DNA from 4 places in the Enterobacter cancerogenus genome. Region 2 is predicted to be linked to each of the others. Evidence: predicted binding sites of a transcription regulator. Region 2 holds the regulator's gene; each other region holds the start of a gene.
What was found. Region 2 encodes CRP, which controls carbon source genes, mostly activating them, when cyclic AMP is high. Its sites were predicted from a motif close to ATGTGANNNNNNTCACAT; they were not measured.

Region 1 (3,781 bases), 1.2 Mb from region 2:
CGACGGCACGGCTTCACGCATGGCTTTTGCGCCGCGATAGATAAGCTCAGGATCTTTTAACAGCGTCGCCCCACCGCCGCTGCCGTTGACCATTTTCGACGGGCAGCCACAGTTGAGATCGACGCCGTAAGAGCCGAGCTCTACGGCACGGGCGGCGTTTTCTGCCAGCCATTCGGGATACTGGCCCAACAGCTGGATGCGCACCAGCGTACCGGAGGAGGTCCGGCTCTGGTTGTGCAGCTCAGGGCAGAGTCGGTGAAAAGATTTTACCGGCAACAGCATATCGACCACGCGTAAAAACTCCGTCACGCAGAGATCGTAATCGTTCACCTCGGTCAGAAGTTCGCGCACGAGAGAATCGAGCACGCCTTCCATTGGGGCCAGTAAAACACGCATGCAGAGTACCTGTGAAAAAAGACGCGCTATGGTATCTGCTCGCAGGGTCAGTGGGAAGCCCGGAGGTTAATCCGGGATCGTTTCTTCAGGACGCAGGGTGAGCACCTCAAATCCGTCTGCGGTAACCGCAATGGTATGCTCCCACTGCGCCGACAATTTTTTATCGCGCGTCACCACCGTCCAGCCATCTTTTTTAGTCTTGATGCGGCTGTCGCCCTGGTTGACCATCGGCTCGATAGTAAACACCATCCCCTCTTTCAGCATCGCACCTTCGCCCGGTTTGCCGTAATGCAGCACCTGCGGCTCCTCGTGCATCTCTTTGCCGATACCGTGGCCGCAGTACTCACGCACCACGCTGTAGCCGTTGCTTTCAACGTGCGACTGAATAGCGTGGCCGATATCCCCGAGCGTCGCGCCGGGCTTCACCGCCTTGATCCCTTTCCACATCGCTTCGTAGGTTTTTTTCACCAGCCGACGCGCCAGCGGTGAAACATCGCCAATCAGATACATTTTGCTGGAATCGGCAATCAGGCCCTCTTTTTCAAGGGTGATATCAACGTTCACAATTGAACCGGACTTCAGATGTTCAGACTCTTTAGGAATGCCGTGGCAGACCACCTCGTTGACGGAGGTGTTAAGCACATAAGGAAAATCATACTGCCCCTTACTGGCCGGGCGAGCCTGAAGCGTATCGACGATAAACGCCTCAACACGGTTGTTTATCGCCATGGTGGTCACGCCGGGCGCGATAAATCCGTCTAACATGGTAAAGACGGAGGCTAACAGTTCCCCGGCGTGGCGCTGTCTGACGAGCTCATCGGCGGTTTTAATGATGATTGACGGCATAGATCGTCTCCTGTGCAGCCTGTTAATCGTTTGATTCATAAATGAAACTAATACTGGCATGCAAACGGGCTGCTGTCCATTTGGTGAAATGCCCAACGTTCCCTTTCGGAATGTCTGGTATTCTCAAATTTCATGATGTGATCCGTGGCACACTTCTGGGTTTAATTGTATGATGAATGCGTTTCTTCAAGGACTTTTACCATGAGCAAATCATTGAATACTGTCTGGCAATATCTGCGCGCATTCGTCCTGATTTACGCCTGTCTCTATGCCGGGATCTTTATCGCCTCGCTGCTGCCCATCACGATCCCCGGCAGCATTATCGGCATGCTGATCCTGTTTGTGCTGCTGGCGCTGCAGGTGCTACCCGCAAAGTGGGTCAACCCCGGTTGCTTCGTACTTATCCGCTATATGGCGCTGCTGTTCGTGCCTATCGGCGTGGGGGTGATGCAGTATTTCGATTTGCTCAAAGCGCAGTTCGGCCCGATTGTGGTCTCCTGCGCGGTCAGTACGCTGGTGGTATTGCTGGTGGTGAGCTGGAGTTCGCATCTGGTACACGGCGAACGTAAAGTGGTCGGGCAAAAAGGAACCAAACAATGATAGCCAATATCTGGTGGTCGCTGCCGTTAACCCTGGTGGTCTTCTTCGCCGCGCGTAAACTGGCCGCACGTTTTAAGATGCCGCTGCTTAACCCGCTGCTGGTGGCGATGGTGGTGATTATTCCTTTCCTGATGCTCACCGGCATTCCTTACGAACGCTACTTTGCCGGGAGCAAAATATTAAACGATTTGCTGCAGCCTGCCGTCGTGGCGCTGGCGTTTCCTTTATATGAACAGCTGCACCAAATCCGCGCCCGCTGGAAATCCATCATTACCATCTGTTTTTTGGGCAGCCTGGTGGCGATGATCACCGGCACATCGGTAGCGCTGCTGATGGGCGCATCGCCCGAGATTGCCGCCTCCATTATGCCTAAATCCGTCACCACGCCGATTGCCATGGCAGTGGGCGGCAGCATCGGTGGGATCCCGGCCATCAGCGCCATGTGCGTGATCTTCGTGGGTATCCTGGGGGCGGTGTTTGGCCACACCCTGCTTAATGTGATGAAAATTCATACTAAAGCCGCGCGGGGTCTGGCGATGGGTACCGCCTCACACGCGCTGGGTACCGCGCGCTGTGCCGAAATGGATTATCAGGAGGGCGCATTCAGCTCCCTGGCGCTGGTCATCTGCGGGATCATGACCTCGCTGATTGCCCCGTTCCTCTTCCCGGTGATCCTGGCCGTGGTGGGCTAAAATTTTGCGATGCGTCGCGCAAATTTCATTTTGATTTCATAAGTTGCATACATTATGAGAAGTGGATCACATATTAAGGCCCATCGGCTCCGTACACTACCGATCCATTAACCTTGATGAGGCAACGCCATGCACCCACGTTTTCAAACAGCTTTCGCCCAGCTTGCAGAGAATTTGCAATCAGCCCTGGCCCCGGTTCTGGCGGATACGCATTTCCCCGCCCTGCTGACGGCGGAGCAGGTCACGACGCTTAAACAAGCCACGGGACTGGACGAAGACGAACTGGCTTTTGCACTGCTGCCACTGGCTGCCGCCTGCGCCCGCGCCGATCTCTCCCACTTCAACGTTGGCGCCATCGCGCGCGGCGTCAGCGGCGTCTGGTACTTCGGCGGGAACATGGAGTTCCTCGGGGCCACCATGCAGCAAACCGTTCACGCTGAACAGAGCGCCATCAGCCACGCCTGGCTGCGCGGTGAAAAGGGCCTGCGCGCGATCACCGTTAACTACACCCCCTGCGGCCACTGCCGCCAGTTTATGAACGAGCTGAACAGCGGACTTGAGCTGCGCATCAATCTGCCGGGCCGTGAGCCGCATACGCTGGGCGATTACCTGCCAGATGCGTTTGGCCCGAAAGATCTGGAGATCAAAACGCTGCTGATGGACGCGCAGAACCACGGTTTCGCCCTCTCCGGTGATGAGCTGAGCGAAGCGGCGATTGCCGCTGCTAACATGAGCCACACCCCTTACAGCACATCGCCAAGCGGCGTGGCGCTTCAGTGTCGTGACGGGCGCATCTTCACCGGCAGCTACGCAGAGAACGCCGCGTTTAACCCGACGCTGCCCCCGTTGCAGGGCGCGCTCAACCTCCTGAGTCTCAACGGCTATGACTACCCGGACATCCAGCGCGCGATCCTCGCAGAAAAAGCCGATGCACCGCTGGTCCAGTGGGATGCTACCGCCGCCACCCTGAAGGCGCTCGGCTGCTCGACAATCGACCGCGTACTGTTGGCGTAATGTTGACGGCGGGCAGAAATGCCCGCCCGTTTGCTGAAAAACCCCTCAGTTGATTCACCGATTCTTGCGCTAACCAGGCGGGTAAAGTAGCCTGAGTTAAATTTCACCTTCGGTACGAGCCATCTTCATGTTAAAGCGCGTTTTTTACAGCCTGTCTGTCCTGGTCGGCATACTGCTGTTGGTCGTGCTTGGCCTTGACCGCTGGATGAGCTGGAAAACCGCCCCCTACATCT
Region 2 (3,781 bases):
ACGGGCCTACAAAACCGTAGGTCGGGTAAGCGCAGCGCCACCCGACAAAATGGCAGGCACGGTGTTCAGGTCTTGTAGGTCGGGTAAGCGTAGCGCCACCCGACAAAACGGCATGCACGGCGTTCAGGTCTTGTAGGTCGGGTAAGCGTAGCGCCACCCGACAAAACGGCATGCACGGTGTTCAGGTCTTGTAGGTCGGGTAAGCGCAGCGCCACCCGACAAAACGGCAGGCTCGGTGTTTAGATCTTGTAGGTCGGGTAAGCGTAGCGCCACCCGACAAAATGGCAGGTACGGTGTTCAGGTCTTGTAGGTCGGGTAAGCGTAGCGCCACCCGACAAAATGGCAGGTACGGTGTTCAGGTCTTGTAGGTCGGGTAAGCGTAGCGCCACCCGACATAATCAGTACGGCGTGCGTTTCAGTACGCGCGTTAACCAGATCCCATGATGCGGTCGCTGACGCCATGCCACCGACGAAATGGTGTGCATGGTGTTCAGATGCCCTAACACGCGCTGCAAATGCTGCTCCAGGGTGCTCATCGGCCCGTGGGTTAATGTTTCCGGCGCTTCGAGAATGTTCGAATCCCCCGACTCACCCGGTGAGTCATACTCCAGACGCTGCTGGCACCGCTGCAGCGCAATTTCGCACGACTGCAAATAGCGCTGCGCCAGATCCGGGGTCAGCATCGTGTGCTCGCGCGCGAGGGTCGTCATCGCATTGATGTGCTCGACGATAAACTGGCTGTGCGTCACCCACAGTTTCATGTCTGCCAGATAGTGCGAGTTAAAGCCTGGCTCCTGCATCGCCTGGTTGAGCGAGTTAAACAGGGCGTTGTGCGCCTGGTTGACCTTCATGCGCTGATAGGCCAGCGGCGAGGGCTGCGGGTCGTCGCTGAGGATCAACCTGATAGCCTCCTGGTCTGCCTCCAGCGCGTCGTGGGCGTTTTGCCTGAGCAGCCCGCTCTGCCACTGCGGCCACAGCCAGACCATGCCGCCAAACGCAATCAGGCAGCCAATCAGCGTATCAACCAGCCGGGCGATGATGAACTGCTCGCCGTTGAGCGTGAGCAACTGCAGGGTATATACCGCCGTGACCGTAAAGCCAACCATCGCCCAGCCGTAGCTTTTGCGGATAATCAGGTAGCTCACCAGCGTAATCGCCAGCATTCCCGCCAGCGTATATCCCTCCGGCACGTGGAAGTGCAGGGTGACCCCGGCAATGACCAGCCCGGCAATCGTGCCGCCCGCCCGGTGCAGGATGCGCACCCGCGTGGCGCCGTAGCCGTTTTGGGTAACAAACAGCACGGTCATTAAGATCCAGTATGGCTTCGGCAGGTGCAGCGCCATCCCCATCAGGCTGGCGATGCTCAGCATCACGCTGATGCGCGCGGCGTTACGCAGCGCCGGGGATTTCAGCGACAGGTAGCTTTTAAGGGCGGGCAGCAGCGGGAGCCGTTTTTGTTTATCGGCCATCAGGTCGCGTGGGTAGAGCGGACGCTGGGTGCGCAGGACGCGCGCGATGCGGCTGAAGTGCCAGGCGGCGAACTGCCCGACCGGGTTATCCGGGTGCTGGCGGGCAATCTTCTCCAGCGCGCCGAGGGGCTTATCCATGTTAAAGCGCGTGGGGTAGCGGTGATAAAGAATGTCGTCCGCCAGCACCCGCAGGCGCGCGGACACCGTCTGAGCGTTCCAGCGGATCACCGCTTCGGCATGGCTACGCTCGACCAGCTTTTGCACCTCTTGCGGGTGATGCAGGCTGACCGAGATGTGCTCCTGCAGATCCAGCCCCACCTGGAAGATGCGCAGCAGCCGCTTGTAATCATGGTTTTTATTGGCGGCAAGCATATGCAGCTGCTGGTAACACTGGCCAATCAGATCCACCACCTTTTGCTGTCGCGTCAGCAGCGGCGGCAGTGATTTTTCCGGATCGGTGTGCTGGGTCAGCAGGGTGTATTTGGCCTCGCAGTACTCCGCCAACTGCACGTAGAGCAGGCTCAGGGATTCGCGCAGCGGCTGTTCCCGCCACAGCCAGAACCAAAACCAGTTGAATACGCCGTACCACAGCGTGCCGAGGGCGTAGATTAGCAGCGGCTCCCACACCGGCATATTGCCCGCCAGGCTCAGCGTAAAGATGGCGGCAATCAGTGAGGCGGGCAGCAGTCGGGCGTGCAGCGAGCTGATTTCAGCAGTCACGCCGAGCGTCATTGCCAGCACGGTCAGAATGAGCGGCAGCGGAATATCCCGGGCCAGCAGAAGCTGCACCGCGAGGCTACAGCCTGCAAACAGGCAGCCGCCAACGATCAGGCGTTTGAAAAAGCGCTTATGCGGCGTGTCGAGGCCCGCAATGTTGCAGCAGGCAGGCACAAGGGAAAACAGCAGACCCTGCTGGAGATGACCGAGGATCAGGCCCACGGCCACAGGAAGGCACAACACCAGCGTTTGCCGCAGTGCGTAGTTAACTTCCGGGTGATAGATCAGCCTGCGCCACATGGGGAGTAGAGACAAAAACGGCGTGTCACCTTGCGGTGGCACGCCGTTTGACCGTAATTAACGGGTTCCGTAGACCACGATGGTTTTACCGTGGGCAGAGATCAGGTTCTGGTCTTCCAGCATTTTCAGGATACGGCCCACTGTTTCACGGGAGCAACCAACGATCTGACCAATTTCCTGGCGGGTAATTTTAATTTGCATGCCGTCAGGGTGGGTCATCGCGTCCGGCTGTTTAGCCAGGTTCAGCAGGGTCTGCGCGATACGGCCGGTAACGTCGAGGAAGGCAAGGTTGCCCACTTTCTCAGACGTCACCTGCAGACGGCGAGCCATCTGGGAAGAGAGACGCATCAGGATGTCAGGGTTTACCTGAATCAGCTGACGGAACTTCTTGTAAGAAATTTCAGCCACTTCACATGCGGTTTTCGCACGAACCCAGGCGCTACGTTCCTGGCCCTCTTCAAACAGGCCCAGTTCACCGATGAAATCGCCCTGGTTCAGATAAGAAAGGATCATCTCTTTCCCTTCTTCATCTTTGATCAGCACTGCCACCGAGCCTTTGACGATGTAATACAACGTTTCCGCTTTTTCACCCTGGTGAATCAGCGTGCTCTTCGATGGGTACTTATGAATGTGGCAATGAGACAAGAACCATTCGAGAGTCGGGTCTGTTTGCGGTTTGCCAAGCACCATGCGCTGTTATCCTCTGTTATAAGCTGTCACCAGAGCCATAAATCGCATCCTGACTCTGGGGTTGCAATCGAATTCTTACCCATACCCTGGGAAGTCGGCTGTCGTAACGTTTCGCAGCCAGTAAAGTTTGATGTCCTCTGCATACATGTGTAACGTCAATGTATTACTGTAGCATCCTGAGTGTTTTAGCATAGCTTTTGACGCGTGTCTCCTGGTGTCTCGCTTCAGCATGATGCAGGTCGCCTTCCGTTGCGTGAAATGTAACGCGCGCGTACTCTGTCACCAAAAATGCAACGTTGGAGTTAATGAATATGCAAGCGCGTGTAAAGTGGGTAGAAGGGCTGACGTTCCTGGGCGAGTCTGCATCAGGCCACCAAATTTTGATGGACGGTAACTCCGGCGATAAAGCCCCAAGCCCTATGGAAATGGTGCTGATGGCGGCGGGGGGATGCAGCGCTATCGACGTGGTGTCGATCCTGCAAAAAGGCCGTCACGACGTGACCGATTGCGAAGTGAAGCTCACGTCTGAACGCCGCGAAGAGGCGCCACGCCTGTTCACGCATATCAATCTGCACTTTATTGTCACGGGTAAAGACCTGAAAGAC
Region 3 (3,781 bases), 1.5 Mb from region 2:
CCGCCGGTCGACGTGATGCTGACCATCCTGGCGGTTATCGGCTGCGCCGCCACGCTGCAAACTGCGGGCGGCCTGAACGTGATGATGCAGTTCGCCGAGCGGCTTTTGCGCAAACACCCGCAGCACATTACCCTCCTCGCGCCCTTTACCACCTGGACGCTGACGTTTCTCTGCGGCACCGGGCATGTGGTGTACACCATGTTTCCGATTGTGGCCGATATCGCGCTGAAAAAAGGGATACGGCCAGAGCGCCCGATGGCCGTGGCATCGGTTGCCTCTCAAATGGCGATCACCGCCTCCCCCGTTTCGGTAGCCGTCGTTTCACTGGTGTCGATCCTCGGCGCCCAGCACGGGATTGGGCACGCGTGGGGGATCCTCGAAATCCTGGCGGTGTCCGTTCCCGCATCGCTGTTCGGGGTAGCCGTCGCGGCCCTGTGGAGCCTGCGTCGCGGTAAAGATTTGGCGGATGACGCCGAGTTTCAGAAAAAGTTAAGCGATCCGAAACAACGCGAGTTTATCTACGGCGGAACGGAAACGTTGATGAATCAGCGTTTTCCAAAACAGGCCTACTGGTCGACATGGATCTTCTTTGCCGGGATCGCGGTGGTTGTCCTGCTGGGTGCGCTGCCAGAACTGCGGCCGGCCTTCGAGGTAAAAGGCAAATTAACCGCCCTGTCGATGAACCTCGTCATCCAGATGATGATGCTGATTGCCGGGGCGGTGATGCTGATAGCCTGCAAGGTCAACGCCTCTGACATTTCTAACGGTGCGGTCTTTAAAGCGGGGATGGTCGCCATTTTCTCGGTGTTTGGCGTTGCGTGGATGAGCGACACCTTCTTTCAGGCGCATCTTGATGAGCTGAAAATGGCGCTGGAGGGGGTGGTCAAAAGCCATCCGTGGACCTACGCCATCGTCCTGTTTCTGGTGTCGAAGCTGGTGAACAGCCAGGCGGCGGCACTCACCGCCGTCGCCCCGATGGGGCTAATGCTGGGCATCGATCCGAAAATGCTGATCGCCTTCTTCCCGGCCTCCTATGGTTACTTCGTGCTGCCAACCTACCCGAGCGATCTGGCCTGCATCGGGTTCGACAGGTCAGGAACGACCCGCATCGGCAAATTCATCATCAACCACAGTTTTATTCTGCCTGGACTTATCGGCGTGAGCTGCGCGTGTGCGGCCAGCTATCTGCTGGTACAAACGTTCTTCTGAATCCTTCTCCGGGCGACGTTCAGCGTCGCCCTTCGCCGTTTGAGCAGAAAACGGTTTCTAAATTCAAAACATCGGTTTATTTTAGTGAGACTCACCCTGCGGCGTGAAACGCAACTCGATCAGCGCGATGGCTTTTTGGATCGCGCGAAGAGTGACCGGATCGGCCGCAGCAGGATGGCTGGTGAAATCGATGTTTTTCAGTTGGGTGGACATCTTCTCGCGCACTTCTACCGGCGCGATAACGTCAATCACATCAAGGATTTGTTTGATAACCAACTGGCATGCGACGACGTCAGATACCAGTTCCTGATCGGCGCTCAGGTTTTGTGACATGGGGTTTCTCCTTTTTTAAAGGCCGCCATAGTAGCAAAACGTACGCCCTTTCATCTCCCTCTCGTCGCCAGCAGACATAAAAAAACCTGCCGAAGCAGGTTTTTATCAGAACATCGCACCCGGTGGGACGTCTTTGAAGGTGTTGCAGTAGTTTGCCCACATGCTTTTCAGGATTTTGCGCAGTTTCATTTGATGCTCCAGTAACGTGTTATGCAGGTGTTATTTTCTCTGCGCTTATAATATGACCACCATCACAAAAATCAATGATTTTGTGATGCATATCACAGTCAAAAACGGGCGCAATGCTGCTGTATTGTTAAAAAAGCATTGGTAAATCCGTGAGTTATGGTTCTATAAATTCCAGTAAATTTTTATCATTTTTTTTGATACGGCAGGACAGGATGAGTGAAAACATCACCGGGAAAGCGAACCGAGGCTTATCGCCTGCGGCGCTTTTAGTTGCCGGCGCGTTCTTTATGGAGTTTCTTGACGGCACGGTCATTGCCACCGCCCTGCCGGACATGGCAAAAAGCTTCGGCGTGCAGGCCGTGGATCTGAATATCGGAATCAGCGCATACCTTATTACCCTGGCGGTGTTGATCCCCGCCAGCGGCTGGATTGCGGACCGTTTCGGTGCGCGCAAAGTCTTTGCCCTCGCGCTGGCGATCTTCACCCTGGCCTCGGTTTTTTGCGGTCTGTCGACAACCGTTGATGCGTTTGTGGCGATGCGGGTGCTTCAGGGGATGGGCGGCGCGCTGATGGTTCCCGTCGGACGCCTGGCCGTACTGCGCACCACGCCGAAACACCAGCTGATCGCCGCCATCGCCACCCTCACCTGGCCGGCACTGGTTGCCCCGATTATTGGCCCGCCGCTGGGCGGGTTTATCACCCACTTTGCTGACTGGCGCTGGATTTTCTTCATCAACGTCCCGTTAGGCATTGCGGCTATTCTTCTGGCGCTGCGAATTATTCCCGATCTGCGGGATGAGAGCCGTCGTCCGTTCGATACACCGGGGTTTATAGCCACCACTGTTGCCATGGTGAGCCTGGTTTACGCCATGGAACTGATGGGCGGGGAGCACGTCAGGATGGGACTGACGGTATGTTTGTTCATCGTGGGCGGGGTGGCACTGAGCGTTGCGCTGCGCCATTTCCGCCGCGCCGCGTGGCCAATGATAAGACTCGAGGCGATGCAGGTTGCCACTTTTCGCGTCACGATGTACGGCGGCTCGCTGTTTCGCGCCTCGATCAGCGCCGTTCCCTTTCTGCTGCCGCTGATGTTTCAGGTGGGGTTCGGGATGGACGCCTTTCATGCAGGCCTGCTGGTGCTGGCGGTGTTCGTCGGCAATCTCACCATTAAACCGGCGACCACGCCGCTTATTCGCGGCCTCGGGTTTAAGCGGTTACTGCTGATCAACGGCGCGCTGAACGTGCTGGCGCTGCTGGCCTGCGCGTTTATTACCCCCACAACCCCCGTCTGGCTCATCATGCTGATCCTCTATCTCGGCGGCGTCTTCCGCTCCATTCAGTTTACTGCGGTAAGCACCCTCGCTTTTGCCGATGTGCCTTCCGCACAGATGAGCTATGCCAATACGCTGTTTTCAACCGCCACGCAGCTTGCGGTGGGATTAGGTATCACCCTGGGGGCCATTGGCATTCGTCTCGGAGAGAAGATCGGCGATGCTTTCGGACTCGCAGCCGTTCCCGGCATCAGCTTTCGGCTTGCGTTTGTCGTTATCGCGGTGATTTGTCTGGCAGGCATGTTTGACACGCTGCGCCTGGCAAAAGATGCAGGCAGCGCGGTTTCGGCGAAGCCGTCGTCATGAAAACCGGGCGAGCGTTGCGCCGCCCGGTAAAGCACCGTTAGCCCACAATGCCACGGACGAAAGCTTCAATCTCTTTGTCCTGGCAGTTTTCAAAGAAGCACTGCTGGAAGCGCTGGCCGGATACGGCGGTTTTCACCAGCTCAGGGTCAATCGCGCGCAGCGTATCAAGGTAGTTCTCTTTCACCACGGCCGCTTTCACCTGGTTGAGGATCCCGGCGTTGCGTACCTGAGGCTCTTTACGTTCTGGCGGATACCCTTCGCCGTTGCGACCGGTGAAGGCTTTCTCAAAGATGAAACGCACGTTCAGCTCGGCACCCCAGCCAAACCCTTTGGCGAACGGCAGTGCAAGGGCGTTGCCGTTGTTGATCTGGGCAAAGAGGAAGGCATCAGCCGGATCAATGCAGTAGCCGCAA
Region 4 (3,781 bases), 2.3 Mb from region 2:
ATTGATCAGGCCACTGTGCGCCACGCTGCTTTCATCTTCGCTTAACGCAATCGGATTGACCGCATGATAAGGCAGTTCCAGGGATGAGACGCTTTGCAGGACCAGAGCATCTTTATTGCGCAGCCCCTCTGGCGTCTCTTTACTGCCTTTTGCGACCGGCTTGTAGCCTGCAACGCGTTTATTGCTCGCCGCCAGGGCCTGCAATAGCGCGCGGGATACAACAGTCTTCCCGACAGAAGTATCAGTACCAGTTACAAAGAAACGCTTAAGCATGACTCACTCCACCCCTTGGGTATGCTTTGAAAATATAAACCAGGTAAATAATTCAGTGGAGGAAGTCTACGGGATGCCTGCGCTACCCGGCTTGAGATAGCGCAATTTTTCGTACATCTCTGGAAAAGAGTTAACCCTGAAGCAAACGGATCAGTAAAGAACCGTTATACATTGCGTCTTTGACCAGCGCCGCGCCGGCCATAGTGCCCTGGTTAGAAAACTGGGTGCTTTCAACCACGATATTCTTGCTGTACGCGGGCAGAGATTGCTGGTTGATGCAGGCGGATATCGTCGGAAAGAGAATATCGGGTGCCTGGCTCAGCGGCGAACCAATCAGAATTTTTTGTGGATTAAAGAGATTGACCATGATGGCGAGGATCCGGCCCACGTTATTCCCCACGCCGGTAATGATGTCCTTCGCCAGCAGATCGCCCTGCTGCGCGGCGGCGCACAGGGAGTCGACGGTTAAGGGCTGGCCGTGAAGCGAGGAACTCATCGACTGGCTCAGACGCACCTGCGCCAGCTCCAGCACGCTTTCTACACTGGCAATGGTTTCCAGGCAGCCGTGGTTGCCGCAATAGCAGCGCTTACCGTACGGATCGACCTGAGTATGACCAATTTCAACCAGGCTACTGCTTCCGGCATGCAGCAAGCGTCCGTCGGTAATCACGCCGGCCCCGACGTTATGATCGATAACCACCTGAATCACGTCCCGCGCGCCGCGCGAGGCACCAAACAAGGCTTCCGCCATCGTCCAGGCGCTGATGTCGTGCTGAATATAGACGGGCACCCCGGTATGGCTCTCCAGCACATCGCCAAGGGGCATCTCTTTCACGCCGTCGTAAAACGGCATGCGATGCACAATGCCATTTTCCGTATCAATGATGCCGGGCAGGGTGATGGCGATCGCCGTCAGGCGCTCAAGGCGCTGCTGATGGCGTATAAAAAATTGGTCGATATGAGTGAGAATGGCGTCAAGGAGCGGCTGTTCGGCATCAAGCGGCAGATCCAGACGGTCTTCCACCACCAGCTTGCTGCTTAAATCACGCAGGGCAAGGAAGATTTCACCGCGGCTTATGCGCATCGAGAGGTAATGCCAGGCCTCGGTTTCGACAATCAGCCCTACCGCCGGACGTCCACGGCTGCCCGGCTCCTGGATTTCTGTCTCCTGAACAAGATGGGCTTCCAGCATTTCGCGAACAATTTTCGTGATACTGGCAGGCGCCAGTTGAGCCAGGCGCGAAAGATCGATGCGCGAAACCGGTCCGAGCTGATCAATCAGGCGATACACCGCGCCAGCGTTGGTCTGCTTAATCTGATCAATATGCCCTGGCTGACTATCAGCAACCACCTCGTACTCCCTTATTTTCGAGCTTCGAAATAAACTGTGGGCTATGGTGAAGCACTTCAATGGCCGCCGTCAAATTTTTACTTAGCCATGTGATTTACAGCACATTTCTGCCCTCTTTTCCCTGTATTTATCGCCCCTGTGAGGCGCTGATAAGCTGCTTTTTAAAACGCTGTGCCGCCTGGCTCAGTTCATGATGTTTTGACCACACCAGCCACATCTCAGAGACCGCATCCTCTTCGGCAAGCGCAACCCAGCGCATCTCGCGCAGCTGCACCCGCTTAAAGGAGGCCGGCAAGATCGAAACCCCCAGCCCTGCCGCCACCAGGCCGATAATCGTCATCGCCTCTCCCACCTCCTGGGCGATCGTTGGCCTGAGATCGTAGCGACGCAGTAATCCAAGGATATCATCATACAGGCCTGTGCCCACCTGCGGATCAAAAAAGACAAACGGCTCAGCTGCCAGCTCTGTCAGGGTGACGACGGGCTTTGCGGCCAGCGGATGATCGCGCGGGATCATCGCCATCAGCGGCTCGCGCAGGATAACCTCCCACGCCAGCGTGTCGGGGAGCAGAGTATTGCGCATCAGCCCGAGGTCAAGCGACCCCTCGTTGAGGGGCGAAATTTGCTCACGGGTATTAATTTCGCGGGTCTGAATATGCACGTACGGAGAGTGACGGCGAAACGAGGAAAGCGTGGCCGATACTGCACCGATAAAGGGTGCCGAGGAGGTAAAACCGATGCGTAACTCCCCCGTTTCGCCCAGGTACAGGCGTTCCGCCCTGGCGGCGGCGTCGTTCACCAGGCCCAGAATGTGTCGGCTATCGGCAAGAAACTGCCTGCCCGCCGCGGTCAGGCTTACGCTGCGGTTAGTCCTGGCGAGCAGGCGTGCACCAATCTGCTGCTCGAGGATCTGAATTTGCTGGCTCAACGGGGGCTGGGAGATATTCAGACGCGCGGCGGCGCGGCCAAAATGCAGCTCCTCAGCGACCGCGACGAAGTAACGTAGGTGACGCAGCTCGATATTCATATTTATAAAGTATCATTTGAGATTATTAATATATTAGACAGAATATTTACATTTTCCTACTCTGATCCTGTGATCATATTCGTCACCCGTCATCCCGGGGATGTTAAGCAAGGAAACCGTGTGAGTCGTACATCTACCCTCGATATCGATCCGGCAAGCGATATCGATGATTTACCCCCAGCAGCACAGCCGGTGCAGTTCATCAAACGTGGTACCCCTCAGTTTATGCGCGTCACGCTGGCGCTCTTTTCGGCCGGTCTGGCCACCTTTGCCCTGCTCTACTGCGTTCAGCCCATCCTGCCCGTTTTATCCCATGAGTTTGGCGTCTCGCCTGCCACCAGCAGTATTTCGCTCTCCATTTCAACCGGCATGCTGGCGGTGGGCCTGCTGTTCACCGGACCACTTTCAGATGCGATAGGCCGTAAACAGGTGATGGTCACGGCGCTTATGCTGGCGTCCGTATGCACGCTCTTGTCCACCATGATGACCAGCTGGCACGGCATTCTGGTGATGCGCGCCCTGATTGGCTTATCGCTGAGCGGCGTGGCGGCAGTTGGCATGACCTACCTCAGCGAAGAGATCCACCCGAGCTTCGTCGCGTTCTCGATGGGGCTGTACATCAGCGGAAACTCCATCGGCGGGATGAGCGGGCGTCTGCTGAGCGGTGTCTTTACCGACTTCTTTAACTGGCGCATTGCGCTGGCGGTGATTGGTCTCTTCGCCCTTGCCGCCGCGCTGATGTTCTGGAAAATTTTGCCCGCGTCACGCCACTTCCGCCCGACGTCCCTGCGCCCGAAAACGCTGTTTATCAATTTCCGTCTGCACTGGCGGGATAAAGGGCTGCCGCGTTTATTCCTGACCGGTTTCCTGCTGATGGGGTCGTTTGTCACGCTGTTTAATTACATCGGCTACCGTCTGATGCTCTCCCCGTGGCACCTGAGCCAGGCGGTGGTGGGTCTGCTGTCTGTCGCCTATCTGACCGGCACCTGGAGTTCACCGAAAGCCGGAGCGATGACTGCACGGTTTGGCCGTGGCCCCGTGATGCTGGTTTCAACCGCGGTGATGCTGCTCGGTCTGCTGATGACGCTGTTCTCTTCCCTGTGGCTGATTTTTACCGGTATGCTGCTTTT

Region 1: cdd (cytidine deaminase) is a predicted target of CRP. The motif match lies at 2,589-2,606, and genes of this name have one in related genera.
Region 3: azuC (stress response protein AzuC) is a predicted target of CRP. The motif match lies at 1,812-1,829, and genes of this name have one in related genera.
Region 4: mlc (sugar metabolism global transcriptional regulator Mlc) is a predicted target of CRP. The motif match lies at 1,712-1,729, and genes of this name have one in related genera.

The regions. Positions count from the first base shown of each region.
Region 1 covers NZ_CP077290.1:4,357,467-4,361,247, reverse strand. Annotated here, with positions in the region: gene dusC (tRNA dihydrouridine(16) synthase DusC) at 1-396, opposite strand, end outside; gene map (type I methionyl aminopeptidase) at 463-1,242, opposite strand; gene I6L58_RS20620 (CidA/LrgA family protein) at 1,444-1,842, shown strand; gene I6L58_RS20615 (CidB/LrgB family autolysis modulator) at 1,839-2,534, shown strand; gene cdd (cytidine deaminase) at 2,664-3,548, shown strand; gene sanA (outer membrane permeability protein SanA) at 3,676-3,781, shown strand, end outside.
Region 2 covers NZ_CP077290.1:3,112,710-3,116,490, forward strand. Annotated here, with positions in the region: gene I6L58_RS14610 (YccS/YhfK family putative transporter) at 399-2,486, opposite strand; gene crp (cAMP-activated global transcriptional regulator CRP) at 2,544-3,176, opposite strand; gene I6L58_RS14620 (OsmC family protein) at 3,488-3,781, shown strand, end outside.
Region 3 covers NZ_CP077290.1:4,633,184-4,636,964, reverse strand. Annotated here, with positions in the region: gene I6L58_RS21975 (anaerobic C4-dicarboxylate transporter) at 1-1,209, shown strand, start outside; gene I6L58_RS21970 (DUF2766 family protein) at 1,291-1,542, opposite strand; gene azuC (stress response protein AzuC) at 1,648-1,731, opposite strand; gene I6L58_RS21960 (MFS transporter) at 1,944-3,368, shown strand; gene I6L58_RS21955 (RpiB/LacA/LacB family sugar-phosphate isomerase) at 3,406-3,781, opposite strand, start outside.
Region 4 covers NZ_CP077290.1:548,647-552,427, forward strand. Annotated here, with positions in the region: gene bioD (dethiobiotin synthase) at 1-273, opposite strand, end outside; gene mlc (sugar metabolism global transcriptional regulator Mlc) at 404-1,624, opposite strand; gene I6L58_RS02515 (LysR family transcriptional regulator) at 1,752-2,651, opposite strand; gene I6L58_RS02520 (MFS transporter) at 2,772-3,781, shown strand, end outside.